One region of the Arcanobacterium haemolyticum DSM 20595 genome, then DNA from elsewhere that is predicted to be linked to it. Evidence: riboswitches for the same ligand, from Rfam matches in the RefSeq annotation. Region 1 holds a riboswitch; the other holds the start of a gene.

What was found. Region 1 has a riboswitch for thiamine pyrophosphate ahead of thiM (hydroxyethylthiazole kinase). Riboswitches for the same ligand answer to the same signal wherever they lie in the genome.
Region 2: another riboswitch for thiamine pyrophosphate. It lies ahead of ARCH_RS00785 (thiamine ABC transporter substrate-binding protein); the one in region 1 lies ahead of thiM (hydroxyethylthiazole kinase).

Annotation. Positions count from the first base shown of each region.
Region 1 is NC_014218.1:1,411,773-1,419,643, reverse strand. Features, by position in the region: gene ARCH_RS06465 (PspC domain-containing protein) at 1-973, opposite strand, end outside; gene ARCH_RS06460 (PspC domain-containing protein) at 1,087-2,307, shown strand; gene ARCH_RS06455 (response regulator) at 2,304-2,972, shown strand; gene ARCH_RS06450 (sugar O-acetyltransferase) at 2,982-3,590, shown strand; TPP riboswitch at 3,624-3,714, shown strand; gene thiM (hydroxyethylthiazole kinase) at 3,704-4,507, shown strand; gene ARCH_RS06440 (thiamine phosphate synthase) at 4,504-5,211, shown strand; gene ARCH_RS06435 (bifunctional hydroxymethylpyrimidine kinase/phosphomethylpyrimidine kinase) at 5,245-6,858, shown strand; gene purU (formyltetrahydrofolate deformylase) at 6,883-7,743, opposite strand.
Region 2 is NC_014218.1:184,649-192,519, reverse strand. Features, by position in the region: gene ARCH_RS00790 (ABC transporter permease) at 1-1,392, opposite strand, end outside; gene ARCH_RS00785 (thiamine ABC transporter substrate-binding protein) at 1,389-2,459, opposite strand; TPP riboswitch at 2,509-2,614, opposite strand; gene ARCH_RS00780 (DUF4235 domain-containing protein) at 2,673-2,924, opposite strand; gene mnhG (monovalent cation/H(+) antiporter subunit G) at 2,967-3,326, opposite strand; gene ARCH_RS00770 (monovalent cation/H+ antiporter complex subunit F) at 3,323-3,583, opposite strand; gene ARCH_RS00765 (Na+/H+ antiporter subunit E) at 3,580-4,191, opposite strand; gene ARCH_RS00760 (Na+/H+ antiporter subunit D) at 4,184-5,737, opposite strand; gene ARCH_RS00755 (Na(+)/H(+) antiporter subunit C) at 5,734-6,192, opposite strand; gene ARCH_RS00750 (Na+/H+ antiporter subunit A) at 6,192-7,871, opposite strand, start outside.

The sequences.
Region 1 (7,871 bases):
TGTTTCCCGTGATTGTAATATCAAGTACCACAGCATTAGTACGATCTACCACGAACGTTGAATCGCCAATAATCCCACTGATGTCAGTGTTGTCAGGAAGCTGATCCACATATCGAGTTGTGTTATCGACGACGCCTGATGAGGACGTAGACGAGTTCGAGAAGAACCGTGCATGAGGATCATTCATGAGTTTTGCTGGTGCGACGAATGACAAAAGAATGAGTGTAATAACCGGGAACGCAAGAAGAGTGGCAACAAAACTGAGCCATGTACTGCGTCTCTTGCGTAATCCTGCCCATGCAATTCCAAGGCCGAGGATGCCAAGTGCAGTGCCAAGGACGATGAGTGCTGATGCCATTGTGCGTGGTAGGAACAACATAAGGAGTGCTGCACTGGTTGCAGCCAGTGCAAGAGTGAGCAGAATAAATGCTCCAGATAGGGCAGGAACACGTAGCCGTGGAGTACGCACCGGAATCGGTTCAGGAGTGGGGGATGCTGAGGTGGATTCGTACGCCATCGTGTTTTCAGATGTGTGGAATTCGGGAGACGTATGGAGTTCTGACGGCTGGTGATTTTTACGTAAAAGAAGAATAACAAGAATAGTTATGACAATGACTGTAAATAGTGTGGAAGCGAATCCTGAGAAAAAGAATGCATGGTGGTGCCATTCTTGGAAAGAGATCCATAAACCAACTGCGATGACACCGATACTCGCTGCGAAACCGCCAGATACGCGGCCTTCTACAGCATTTTCTAATTCAATGTGATTATCAGGATCATGTGGGATAAGTAGCCATGCTACTCCGTAAGCGATCACGCCCAGCCCACCAAAGAAGCATGCAATAAAGAATGCGATCCGTAAAAGGATGGGGGAAATATTCCATCGATGTGACAATCCGGCGCAGACGCCACCGAGATATCCATCATCTGTACGGCGCAGAGGTTGGTTCCTCAAACGAGTGAAAGTGTTCATGAATCTATCGTGTCAAGGACGAACGAAATTATCTATGAGGGAACCCCCTGAAAGAACCCTGATTCTTGAGGAAGAGGTGAGCCTGTATAGCAAGGGTATGTGAAGATAGAAGTATGAGAGCAGAGCACGATTATTCCCATTTGCGGGCTCCCGGTGTAAAAGAGCGTCCCGAATTCGTACGCCGTTCGCCACGCATCGTGGCTGGCGTAGCGCGGGGGCTAAGCGTCCATATAGGAGGCCATGTAGCAACCTGGCGTTGGGCCTTTGCCCTTGGCACGTTTATGTTCGGTTTAGGCGCACTGATTTACATCGTGTTGGCCGTTTCTGTTCCAAAAGAAGGATCTAAGCCAGCGAAGAATTCTCGGATCGTACCAGAGCTGAACGATTCGAGAGAAGAAAAGCACGTTAACCGCCCATTATTTTTGACCGCAGGAATCTTACTCGTTGGCGCCTTAGGAATTTATATTTCTCAAGGGGGCTATGGTGTTTCCGGTAGTCATTTCATGATCCCATTTTTGATCATGGTAGTAGGAGCTGGAATCGCTTGGTCCCATCCAGTGGGAGATGAATCTGCTCCGATTACATGGACGATCATCGGAGGACTCATCGCGATCGTTGGTGCTTTGTTGATGATGGGAACGTATTATGGCGCTTATCAAACTATTGCGGGGCTTAGCGTGGGCATTGCCGTGCTGATAACGGTAAGTATCATCGTAGCGCCAGTATTACTGCATAACCGCACCCGGTTGCGTGAAGAATACGCAGAACGTATCAGGGAATCTGAACGCGCGGATATCGCAGCTCATCTACACGATTCAGTACTTCAAACCTTGGCGCTCATTCGCTCGCGTGCGGAATACCCTGAGGAAGTAGCAACGCTTGCTCGCGCTCAAGAACGCGATCTACGCAAATACCTCTACTCTGATCGGAGCACAGAAGGAACATCTGTTGCCGACGATATAACGAAGGTTGCTGCAGACATCGAAGATCGATTCCATGTACCTGTTGATGTGGTAACAACTGGAGATGCCATACCGTCGCATCACACGCACGCACTGATTGGAGCAACGCGAGAAGCAATAACAAACGCGGCAAAACATGCCTCAGGAGCGATCTCCGTCTATGCCCAATTAAGTGACGAAACAAGCGAAGTTTTTGTACGAGACCGCGGGCAAGGATTCATCCCAGAGGAGATCCCAGCAGATCGCGCCGGAATTCGTGATTCAATCCGCGGACGAATTGCTAAAGTTAATGGGGAAACAGACATACGTTCTCCTCTTCCAACAGGCGGAACAGAAGTACGTATCAAGGTATGGAACGGAAAACACGAATGAGTCTACGAATTTTTATTGTTGACGATCATGCGCTTGTTCGTGCAGGAGTTATATCTCAGCTCGAACCGATTGCCAATATGGACGTCACTGGCCAAGCCGAATCCGTTGACGACGCGATTACCCAGCTCACTACGCTAGAACCTGATGCCGTTCCTGACGTGGTCTTGCTCGACGTCCACCTACCCGGTGGAAACGGTGGAGGAGGAGCAGAAGTTGCCCGCCGTGTGCTTGCAGCTGGAGTAAGTACCCGATTCCTTGCCCTTTCTGTGTCCGATGCAGCCAACGATGTGGTGGCGGTTATTCGAGCCGGCGCTCGCGGATATGTAACGAAGGCTGTGAATGTTGATGAACTTGTGGAAGCCATTAAGCGCGTGGCTGGGGGAGACGCGGCATTTTCACCACGGCTAGCAGGTTTTGTTCTGGATGCATTCGGTTCGCAAACAACTGATATTGCAGAACGTGATGAAGAACTTGATCGCTTATCTGAACGCGAACAAGAGGTGATGCGTCTTATCGCTCGTGGGTACACGTATCGTGAAACTGCCACAGAACTGTTTATTTCTATCAAGACTGTGGAAACACATGTTTCTGCTGTTCTACGAAAACTCCAGCTGTCCAATAGGCATGAACTATCGCGGTGGGCAGCACTACGCGGAATCGAATAAGGAGAAAATATGACGCGCGATCAAGAACTTTACAACCGGATGCTTCATGGAGATCTCTACAAGCCAGAAGGCGAAGCATTTCGTTCGGTGTATGAACATGCCATGGAATGCCAAGATAGGTTTAACTCCCTCCCATCCGCAGATTGGGAATCGCATTCGGCTATCCTTCAGGATTGGTTGGGCTATGTGGGAGAAGACGTTGTGATTCGTGCTCCACTCTATGTGGATTATGGAAAACATACGTCGATCGGTGCAGGGACTTTCATCAACTACGATTGTATTGTGCTTGATGTCGCGCCGATTACCATTGGTAAAAGATGCCAAATCGCCCCACGCGTCCAAATCCTCACTGCATGGCATCCGTTAGAACCGACGCTACGTGGTGAAGGCTGGGAAGCAGGCAGCCCGATTACGATTGGCGACAATGTGTGGCTAGGAGCAGGAGCAATTATCCTCCCAGGAGTAACCATTGGAGATAACAGCGTAATCGGTGCAGGCGCAGTTGTGAACAAGGACGTGCCAGCCAACGTCGTAGCAGTCGGGAACCCAGTGCGGATTCTCAAAGACCTTCCTGAAGATATGTGTGCGAAGGACGTGATCCCGCCTCACCTGCTCTAATAAGTCGAAAAAATCGACAACATCAGATACATTAAAACCACCACGGGGTGCCATACATGGCTGAGAACACACCCGAAAACCTGATCTCGATAATGCGAGCGGAGGAATGGAAGATGAGCGATAGCTATACCCACGCCATCATAGCTGCATGGCGTACTACAACCCACAACCATCCACTGGTTCAGTGCCTAACCAACACGGTAGTTCAGCAATTTACCGCCAACGTTTTACTTGCGGCAGGGTGCGCACCGGCAATGGTGGATGCTCCTGATGAAACTCGCGAATTTGCGGGCATCGCATCTGCCATTCTCATTAATGTGGGAACAATAGCCCCGGCCCAACAATTAGCAATGCTACAAGCTGCCGATTCTGCGAACAGAGCAGGAACACCGTGGGTTCTTGATCCTGTAGCGGTTGGAGCCCTTTCTGTTCGAACCTCCCTTGCACACCAGCTACTAGAATATAAACCAGCAGTAATCCGCGGAAATGCCTCAGAAATCATTGCTTTAGCTGGCGGTGAAGGTGGCCGTGGAACCGACGCCACTGATGATGTAGCAGCCGCTGAACCAGCCGCTCGATCCCTCGCACAACAGTTAGGTGCAATCGTTGCAGTTTCTGGAAAAGAAGATTTCATTACTGACGGGATTAATGACCGCCGGTGCAACAACGGCCACGAATGGCTTACTCTAGTCACTGGTGCAGGATGTTCGCTGGGTGCATTGATCGCCGGTTACGTTGGTGCTAGCCCGCGTGAAGATTGGCTCGACGCCGTCACAGCCGCACACGTTGTTATGGGAATCGCCGCGCAACGCGCCGCCGAATCTGCACAAGGACCCGGCACGTTTGCAGCCAGCCTGGTTGACGCAATCTACAATACAGCCGCTGAAACGTTCGAATCTCTGGCGCTCGTATCATGAAACGCGCAACGCCACGCGGCGGAATCTATCTTGTGACGGATCCAGGGCTGAGCATGGCCCGGATCGGAGTGCCCTATCTTCCAGATAGCAACGATTGGTACCAGCAGGCGATCTCCGAAACCCTGAAAACATGTAAAGCTGCAGCAGACGCCGGTGTTACCACCATCCAGTTGCGCTGGAAAAATGTTGACGCCCGGTACTTATATCAGCTCGCTCAAGAAGTCTGGGACATACTTCGAAACACGCACGTCCAGATCGTGATTAATGATCGAGTTGATGTGTTTTTGGCGCTCCAAACGAAAGGAATCTATGTTCATGGCGTCCATATCGGGCAAACAGACATTCATCCACGTATCGTTCGCGATCTGATTGGCGAGCGGCCATTTATCGGTTACTCGGCCGCTACGCCACAAGAATTACAGGAAGCCAACGAATTAGACGTCATCGATTGGATCGGTTTAGGAGTAGTACACGCCACTGCAACGAAAACAGATGCCCCAAAACCGCTTGGTATCGATGGAATGATTGCCGCCGCGGGTACTGCGCGCCTTCCTGTTACAGCTATCGGAGGTATTGGAAAACGCGACGTAGCAGCACTTGCCGGCAACGTTCACTCCGCTGCAGTAGTCTCCGCGATTGTTTCTGCCACCAGCCCCTATGAGGCAGCCCATGAACTCGTCTCAACCTGGAACGCCGCAGCTTGATCTTGCGGATTATTACAATTTTTTAAGGAAAACATGTCTATTCCTCGTATCCTCACCATTGCTGGAACTGACCCAAGTGGCGGCGCCGGCGCTCAAGCAGACATCAAATCGATCACCGCCACTGGTGGTTTCGCCTATTCGGTTGTCACCGCGATCGTTGCCCAAAATACTCAAGGTGTGCGCAGCATTTTTTCGCCGCCACCATCCGTTATTCGTGACCAGCTTGAGGCGTTGAACGACGACGTCGTTATCGACGCAGTTAAAATCGGGATGCTCGGCAACACCGGCTACATCCAGATTGTCGATGAATGGCTAGACGGCCATAAGCCGCCGATCGTCGTCGTCGATCCTGTCATGGTTGCAACGTCAGGAGACCGTCTGCTTGATACGGAAGCCGAAGACGCCCTCAAAAATATGTTGCACCACGCAACCGTGGTCACCCCGAATATCCCTGAACTCGAAATCCTTGCGCAACTCGCGCCTGGAACGATACAGAACCACTCTGACGCGATCGCTGCCGCGCAAAAACTTGCGCGGGACATTAACGCAACTGTGCTCGTGAAAGGTGGGCACTTGACGGAACGAATCGTGACGAATGCGTTGGTTGATGCGGAAGGCGTGATTACGGAAGCACACACGGAACGTGTTGATACAGACGCCACTCATGGAACAGGATGTTCACTATCAAGTGCGCTCGCCACGCGGCTCGCGGCGGAAGGAAACGCAACGCGCGCACTCGGATGGGTAACCGACTGGCTTCACGAAGCAATCAGTTACGGAGAAAAACTGCAGGTGGGAACGGGACACGGCCCAGTGGATCACTCGCACAAACTGCGTCGAATGGAAGCCTCCATCCCCGCACAACCATGGCTACCGGCGCCAACGCCACTCGCCACGCCAGAAAGCGCACGTGCCACGGACGTCGCTCAAACGCGAATCTTCCGTCAGAACGGAAAACCAACTGAATGGGACGTGCGTACACCGCGAATCGCGCCAGCCGGCCCCTGGACAACGCTCCTGTGGAACGCAACCCAAGACGTAGTGGAAGATACGTGGGAACTGCCATTCATCCAACAACTCGCGGCCGGAACGCTCCCATACTGGCAATTCACCGCATACCAACGGCAAGACGCGCTCTACTTAGATACGTATGTACGCGCGCTGGCACACCTCGCGGCCAGAGCAACCGAGCCCGCCGACGTTGCCGCCTGGGCACAAAGCAGCGCCGAATGCGTGATCGTGGAACAAGAACTCCACCGAAACTGGCTCACCAAACATTCCGATGCCATCCCAGAATCGTCCTACGCCATGAGCCCCGTGACCACCGGATACACGGACCATTTGCTGGCACGGACGTCAACGGATCCGTACGTGGTTGGCGTGGCCGCCGTGCTCCCGTGCTTCTGGATCTATGCGCACATCGGCGAACTCCTAGCCGAAGCGAACACGCCAACCCACCCATACCACGAATGGTTATCGATGTACTCTGATCAAGGATTCATCGACGCCACCGCACACCGGATCCGCCTGATGGAGAAAGCGCTGGCCGGTGCTACGCCGGAGGAACGTGCGGCGGCGCTGCAGGCTTACAGCGTTGCCGCCCGATGGGAATGCGAATTCTTCGATCAGGCGCGGCGGATGCGGTAGCTGCGCGCGGTTTGGGGAAGGGGCTTACCCAAACACAACCGTGCGCAGGCCGGCGTGAAGCACGCGGTGTTCGGCGTGCCAGCGGACGGCGCGGGAGAGAACCTGGCGTTCGACTTCCGCGCCCATGGCCTGCAATTCTGTGACGTCATGGGCGTGGGATACGCGCGCCACGTCTTGTTCGATGATTGGGCCTTCGTCCAGGTCAGCAGTGACGTAGTGGGCGGTGGCGCCGATGAGTTTGACCCCGCGGGCGTGGGCTTGCGCGTAGGGGCGGGCGCCTTTGAAGGATGGCAGGAACGAATGGTGAATGTTGATGATTTTTCCGGCGAGTTTTTCGCAGATGGAATCTGAGAGGACTTGCATGTAGCGGGCCAGCACAACGAGTTCCGCGCCGGTTTCTTCCACGAGTTTGAGGAGTTGGGCTTCGGCTTCGGGTTTTGTATCTTTCGTCACAGGAATATGGGTGAAGGGGACTTCGTAAAATTCGGCGAGCAGCCGCAGAGTTTCGTGGTTGGAAACTACCGCTGCCACGTTCAGTGGCAGGCGACCTTCGCGTTGTTTTGCCAGAAGATCGCTTAAACAGTGGGGTTCTTTGGAGCACATGATGATGGTTCGCATTGGGCTTGCGTCCGAAATTGTGTAGTCCATGTTGTAGCGGGCTCCGAGCGCAGCGAACGCGGCATCGATTGTGGGGCGGCCGCCTGGAACGTCCGCTTGGAGCCGAATATAGAAGCGATCTTGGCTGGGATCGCGGTATTGCTGCGATTGCGTCACGTTCGCGCCTACTTGGGTTAGAAGCCCGGTTACGGCGTACACAATGCCCGGCTGATCTGGGCATGAGATTGTAAAGATGAGTGAGTGTGGGGTGAGCATCGTGTTTTCCATACGTTTATTTTATGTTCTTTTTGACGACGACGCCGTTGCCCACGTTACGGTCTTTCTACGTGATACGAAAATGTGTGGGAGGAGCTCGGTAGGCTAGTCTTGTAAGCATCTGTAATGGACGTCCTGGA
Region 2 (7,871 bases), 760 kb from region 1:
GGCTCCGAGTGTGAGTGCGGGGCCGTAGAGTTTCCGGTTGGTGCGCATCAGCATGGGCACGATTGTGCGGATGAGGATGGGGAGGGCTACGAGTGCTTGTGCGAGTGGGAGGAGGAGTGGCGATTCTGAGATGAAGGCGAGTGAGCCGCCGAGCGCTACGAGCATTCCGAAGCCGAGCGTAACGGAGGAGATTCCTACGGGGAAGATGAAGAGCGCATCGTAGATTCCGGTGATTTTTTGCCAGGTTTCGTGGTGGATTCGGAGTTTTCGGGTGACGAGGAGCGATACGGTTGCACCGACGACGACGGCGATCACGGTTGCATAGACTGCCGCTTCGAGTGATTGCCCGATGGTTGTGGCGATGGGGAAATCGACGGAGCGGGCGGCTCCGGACCGGAAGAGGTCTGTGTAATTTTGAAGGGTGAATTCTCCGTTGCGGCGGAGGGATCGGATGAGGACTTGGACGATCGGGAGGATAATCAGGGCGGTGACGATCCCGAGCACTCCGGCAACTAGTGGAATCTGCCGGGTGGTGATGCGTGGTGGAGCGGCGATGAATCGTGAATAGGAATCGGCAACTGTTGCTTTTTTACTGACGTAGTGGGAGATGATCAGGGCGATCACCACGACGATGACTTGGACGAGGGACAGAAGAGCGGCGGTTCCGAGGTTTAAGAATTGGGATGTTTGCCGATAGATTTCGGTTTCTAGGGTGTGGGTGCGGGTTGAGCCAAGTATCATGACTAGGCTGTATGAGGTGGAACAGTAGAGGAATACTAGGGTGGATGCCGAGTAGACGGCTGGAGCAAGGCGGGGCCAGGTAACGGTAAGGAACGCACGGGCGGGTGATGCGCCGAGTGTGCGGGCGGCCGCTTCATGGTTGGGGTTGAGCGTGGACCAGGATGCTCCCACGGTTCGCACGATCACGGAGATGTTGAAGAACATCATGGCGAGCACGATGAGCACAGGTGATCCGGCAAGCCCAAGCCCGCCAAACAGGCCGGCGGAATCGTAGAGTGCGCGAAATGCGGTGGCCACGGCGATGGTTGGCAGCACGAACGGGAACACGATCAGAAATCGCACGATTGTCTGCCCGCGGAATCGTATCCGATACACCACGTAGGCTGCTGGAATACCAACGGCAATGGAGAGGATCGTGCCGGCGAAGGCCAGCCCAAGAGTGGTCAGCAAGGCCTCAAACGCCCGTGCCCTGCTCAACTGATCGATTAGCCCGGAAACCCCGGATTCAGCCCAGCTCCCAGCGAGTTCGTCAACGCCAAGGCTCAACAGGTCAGCAACCGGAGCGAAAAAGAATAGTGCGAGGAAAAGTGCTGGCCCAAGCGCGCACAGCGCCCACAAAATCAGTGGGCGCTGTGCGGGGTGCTTCATCATGAGAAGAGTTCAGTGACGGACGTGATCCACTTTTCTTTGGATTCGACGATCATCTTTGGTTCGAGTGGTTTGACTGCATCTGGACGTGGCGCGAATTCGGCCATTCCTTTTGGTAGCTGTGCAGATTCATCGATTGGGTAGGTGACGTTTTCTTTAGCAATGACAGTCTGCATTTCCGGGCTGGAGATCCATTCGAGGAACTTCTTTGCGCCTTCGGTGTTCTTAGCACCCTTGAGCACGCCTGCGTATTCCACTACTGGGTAGCAGCCGCCAGCAACGTTTGCGGTGGTGGAGGAATCGCCAGCTTTAGTGATGGTCCAGAATGGGGAGGACGCGTAGGACATGACGATTGGGTATGCACCCTTGCCTTCACCAGCGGTGAAATCTACCTGGTAGGCGTCCTTCCAGCTTGCGTCAACCTTGGTTCCGTTGGCCAAGAGTTTCTTCCAGTAGTCCACGTATCCTTCTTCACCGAATGTGGAAATGGTGGAGGCGAGGAGCGCGAAACCGGTATCAGACTTGGATGGGTCCTGGATAACGGTGAGGTTCTTGTATTCCGGCTTCACCAAATCTTCCAATCCGGCTGGCGGAGTGAGGCCCTTATCCTTGAAGTAGGCGATATCGTAGTTGAAGCAGGCATCGGAACGATCAACGGCGATCGCGCCTTCAGCGCCTTTAACGGTGTACTTATCTGCGCCTGCTGGCCCAGCAACCTTGACTGTGGAATCGAAGACGCCAGCTTCAGCAACTTGAGCAACATTATTCGCAGTCAAACCAATAACCACATCGCCAACTGGCTTGTTCTTGGTCAAAATAATTTTGGATTCGAGCGTGCCGGATTCTTCACCGTTAAGCAGTTCCACTTTGAAACCGGATTTCTTGGTGAACTCAGCCAGCACATCATCTGGCAGGGTGAAGGAACCGTTGGTAACAACCTTGACTACCTCAGCCTTCTTTTCTTCCTTGGCTGGTTCTTCAGCTTTCTTGGCTGGAACGCTGGATGTGCAGGCGCTCAATGCCAGAGCGGCTGCGGTAACAAGTGCAAGCCCAAACTTACGGGTTTTCATGATGTCCTCCGTGGTTAATGGAGGGCATGCCGCCACCGATAGATGGCAACAAGGAGAGGTACTCATCTTCCTACGCCGGCATGATCCGGATCAGGTGTGAGGGTCTGCGGGTTTCCGCACTCTCAGCGCGTTTTCGCGCTCCCCTGTGACGTATAAACTCTATCACCACGCCTCCCGCACATCTTGTGTGCAGGAGGACGTTTGACCTAAATCTCACTGATGTGGAGTTTCTCCATACCATTGGGCGGTTTTGCGTTGCATTGCTTCGTTTACATAGGCGGTAACACCAGCGGTTACGGCAGCGAACGTTGCGATTTGTGCGAGCGGGAGATCGACGTCGGTTTCGTCGCCACTAGGCGCAGTCTGCCCGAAACCCTTTTCCCAAATAACGGTCACAACCTGGCGTGCAACCATTCCTGCTACGGCACCGGTAGCGAGGCTCAAGAGGCGATATCCGAGGTTCATTGTGGTCCTTTCCGTCAGCGCCAGTAGGTGGCGCACCTTGTTTTAGTCTACCGTGAGATCCCATCCGGAACGCAGGTCTTGATCCAAATCGTCAACATCGAACCGCGAGTTATCGACCTTATGGGTACGGTATGCCGCTCGTGAAATGACGTGAGCAGAAATCGGCGAGGTGACGAGTTGAAAGGCGATCACTGCCAGCAGAGTCCAGGTAACCGTGCTGTCCCGCACCACCAGCATCACTCCGATCATGAACAACATAAGCGACATGACCTGGGGTTTAGTTGCGATGTGTTGCAGGGAGAGGACGTCAGGCAGACGCACCGCTCCGATCGCGGCGATGAGCGTGAGAAGGCTTCCGATGAAGATGAGGCTGACTCCCAGCCAATCCATGAATGCGATCATTGCCGTTCCTCCGTTGCGTTTCGAGCAGCCACGGTTGAGCCCACGAACCCTACGAGCGATAACACCACGAACACGGGCAGAAGATCGGTTCGCCGCGTGAACGCGAAGAGGATCGCGATTCCGCCCACCACCGCGGACGTGATCATATCCAGCGTTACCACACGATCGAGCGTGGTTGGGCCGCGCCCGAGCCGCCACAGTAACAGTGCGATGGCGATTAGTTCGACGACGGCGCTTGCGCCAATAACCCACATCATGCTTGGTCCTCCAATCGTCCGTATGTTCGTGACGGGCCGGGTATGTAGCCTGCCGATACGAGTTCATCATGGGATGCGAATGCCCGCAGGATTCGTTCTTCCACGATCAGGATTGATTCGCGGGCGGCATCGGTTCCACCTGCAAGGCGACAATCGAAGATATGCACGTAAATCGTTGATTCTTCACGGTTTGTATCAATAACAACGGTTCCAGGAATGAGGCCTGTCACGCCTGCAACGGTGGCGATGTAAATATCTGATTTTGATTTTAAGTGCACTTTGATCACAGCGGGATGTGGGCGTGATCCGCATATAACAAACCATGCGATTTGCCATGTTGCCTGCATCATTTCCCACGCCACAAAGAGAACAAGAAGAATAACTCCCCAGGGGCGGAATCGGCCGTCGAAAGGTGCTGATGGGAATGGCGCCACCGTGGTGACGAACAGCGCGAGCAAGAACCCGGCAACTACATTCCCTACCGTGAATTCGCCCCAGAGCATCACCCATACGAATATGAGCCCGATCAGGAGCCCCATTGATGCGTGAGGGAAACGTTCAGACTGTAAGACCGCGTGACGTACGGATCGTGAACTGCGTTTATTCATGTGGCACTTCCTTTTGTTCGGTCACATGCGGACTCTGCCCTGTTCCGCGTTCAGCATCTGGGAGTACTGCCGAGATATATGGCATTCGAGCATTGAGTTCCGCGGCAGCATCGTGGGTGTACGCAGTGATCGGGCCAGCCCCGATCGAGATCCCGATGGTGAGGCCAACAAGCACGGTGGCAGATAGCATCATTCCGCGCGGGATCGGTTTACTTTCTAACGGTTGTGGGGCTTCCTGCCAGAAGGTCATGTTCCAGGCGCGAGTCACGGCATACAACGTGAGTAACGACGTGATGATCCCTGCCCCGATCAGCCACCAGTCGATTCCCCATGCTCGATCAACAGATGCCTGCATCAGCCCGATCTTTCCGAAGAAACCAGAAAGTGGCGGAATGCCAGCTAAATTGAGCGCGGGGATGAAGTAGATAACCGCGAGCGCCGGCGCCAGTTTTGCTAGGGATCCGAGTTTGACAAGCGACGTGGTTCCACCGCGGCGTTCAATGAGCCCTACCACAAGGAAGAGTGCTGTCTGAACGGTGATGTGGTGAACGGCGTAGTAGATGCCGGCACCGAGTCCATCATCGGTTGACGTGGAGATTCCCCAGAGCATATAGCCGATGTGAGACACCAGGGTGAAGGACAGCAGGCGTTTGATGTCTTGCTGCGCCACTGCACCGAAAATACCTGCCAGCATGGTGACGATTGCAAATACGCCTAGCATCACGTCAAGTCGATTCGATGGGAAGAGCAACGTTTGTGTGCGGATCATCGTGTAAATACCCACTTTTGTGAGTAGGCCAGCAAACACGGCTGTCACGGGTGCAGGCGCCGTTGGGTATGAATCTGGAAGCCACGCGGATAGCGGAAACACGGCAGCCTTGATGCCGAAACCGATCAAAAGCAGAGTTTGGATTCCCAGGCGCACTCCCGGATCGACGTCAGGAAGCCGCAATGCCAACTGGGCCAAATTCACTGTACCCGCCGATGCATACACCAGTGCAATCGCAATCAGGAGCACAACGGAAGACATCAGGGAGACCACAATATAGACCGTGCCTGAACGGATGCGATCGCGGGTTCCACCCAATGTAATCAGGACGAATGACGCCATCAACAAGAGTTCAAACCCCACGTAAATATTGAACAGATCTCCAGATAGGAATGCGTTCGATACGCCAGCAGAGAGAAGCAAGAAAGCAGGATGATACACAGCGATAGGGGCTGCGTCATCTCCATCTGCCACGCCTTGTGCAACTGAATATATGAGCACACTCAAGGTCACGGCAACCGAGGTCAGAAGCATGATTGCCGATAACCTATCCGCAACTAAACTGATTCCTACAGGAGAAGCCCATCCACCAATATCGAGAACAAGGGGGCCAGAACCAGCCAGCACAACCAGCATTCCATCCACAACTAGCACGATGCTCAAAATCGACACCGAAATCCACCCCTGCAAACGCCGAAAAGACGCGGATGCCAGCGATAATCCTGCGCCTAAAATCGGCACCACAACCGGCAAGGCAACCAACACGTTCGGGTTCATACGCGCTCTCCTTCAAACGATTCGGTTTCGTCACGTGCCGCTTCCGCGTCCACTTCAATACGCTCTGGCTTATCGGCACGTTCGGCGATCTTGGCCGCTTCACTCCGGCGTGCCAAGCGTTGATCTTCTAGATCGTCTTGTACTTCATCGTTCCCGTGTAACTGCCACGAACGGTAGCCCACAGAGAGCAAGAAAGCCGTTAATCCAAGCGAAAGCACAATCGCGGTGAGCATCATTGCTTGAACCAGCGGATCTGCCATCTTCTCCGGTGCCGCACCTCCAACGAGCGGAGGTTCTCCAGACGCCCCACCCGCGATCAGAAACACGATATTGACTGAGTTAGTAATCGCAGAAAGCCCAATAATCACGCGAGCCAATGAACGTTCCAGCACTAGGTAGACGCCCACGGCCATCAACACGCCTGCAAGAATAATCAATGCCAATGATGATTCCATCAGTGTGCCTCCTTTGCCATCGTATCCTCCGCATGCCGATCAATTTCTGCACCCAACGAACGCACGATATCCAGCACCAAACCAACCACTGCAATATAGACGCCAATATCGAAGAACAAGGCCGTGGCTAACTTGACGTGCCCGAATGCCGGCAACACGAATTCGAAGGCTGCCGTTTGCAACACTGTTCCGCCACATGCAATAGGCACCAGCGCATCTACCGCAGCGATCACCATGCCTGATCCCATCAAGTGGCCCGGATGCAACGGTACTGCCGCACCCAATTCATAGCGGCCACCGGCCACATATCGTAAAACAAGCGCGATCCCAGCCAGCAAACCTCCTGCGAATCCACCGCCAGGCAAGTTATGCCCGGAGAACAAGAAGAACAGCGACGCAATCAGAATCGCATGGAAAATCAGCCGCGTTCCTAGTTCTACAATCACCGAATGGTAGCGTGAATCTTGTAAGCGGGAGGCTGCCAGCCATACCCGATTTCCGGCATGTGCGTGCTTAGATCCGTCCGGGAAAATAATGTTACGGAACCGATCCACGCGCCCTTCGCGATCCCTAATAAACAGCAGCGACGATATCCCGATACCACACGCCACTAACACCGACATTTCGCCAAGAGTATCCCATGCGCGAATATCTACTAAGGTCACGTTCACAATATTCTTGCCATACCCGTAGGCGTAGGCCTCATCGTGGAACAGGCGCGAAATCGGTTGAGTAGTACGCGCACCCGCTACAAGCCAGGCGAACACAGACATAAGAATTCCGAACAAAACCGCCAGCGTAATTCGCACCCACCGCATTGTTCGTACCGGACGCGACGAAAAATAGACGGGTAGCTTGCGCAACACCAAGATAAACACCACCAGAGACATGGTTTCTACCAACACTTGGGTGAGCGCCAAATCTGGAGCACCATACAGTTCGTAGATCAGCGCTACGCCATATCCGGAAACGCCCATGAGCATCACTGCTTTGAGCCGCCGCCGCGCCCGCGCGGCCGCCACTGCTGCCACAATCGTGATGAGCACAACGCCCGCCTGGGCCCATGTATCCCACCAGCGCACGCCACGAATCACGCCTACGCCTCCCCACCAGAAAGCTAACGGCACAGTAACCAGTATGAACATGACGATCATCGAAATGTAGGCCGGCAGTGATCCGCGTTGTGTGAGCGCCGTGGCCCAACCGGAGAGCACTTCAAGTTTCCCGATCATCCAGCGATACACGGCATCGGCACTCAGCGGCACATCATACCGATGCATCGCCGCCGCATGGCGCTTCGTAAGAACGAACAGCCCAATTCCCCCTGCCACGATCGCACACGTAATCGCGAAAGCCGCGTGGAATCCTGCAAAAACAGCCAGATGGCCGGGGTTTCCGGGGATCAACGTAGCATGCTGGATCAGCACACGTTCTACTACGCTTGCTCCGATTCCGGCGATGATGCCCAGTGTTGCAAGGATCAAAATAGGAAGAGTCATCAGCCACGAAGCATCCTTAGTTCCGGTTGGGTCCACACCCTTCTTTGTAGCGAACGCGCCCCACCAGAAACGAAGCGTGTAAGCCACGGTAAACGCTGAGCCGATTGCAATCATCACCCACGTGAATGTATCCACACTCGAACCGTGAAGTAGCCCTTCCAGCGCGGCTTCTTTAGCAAC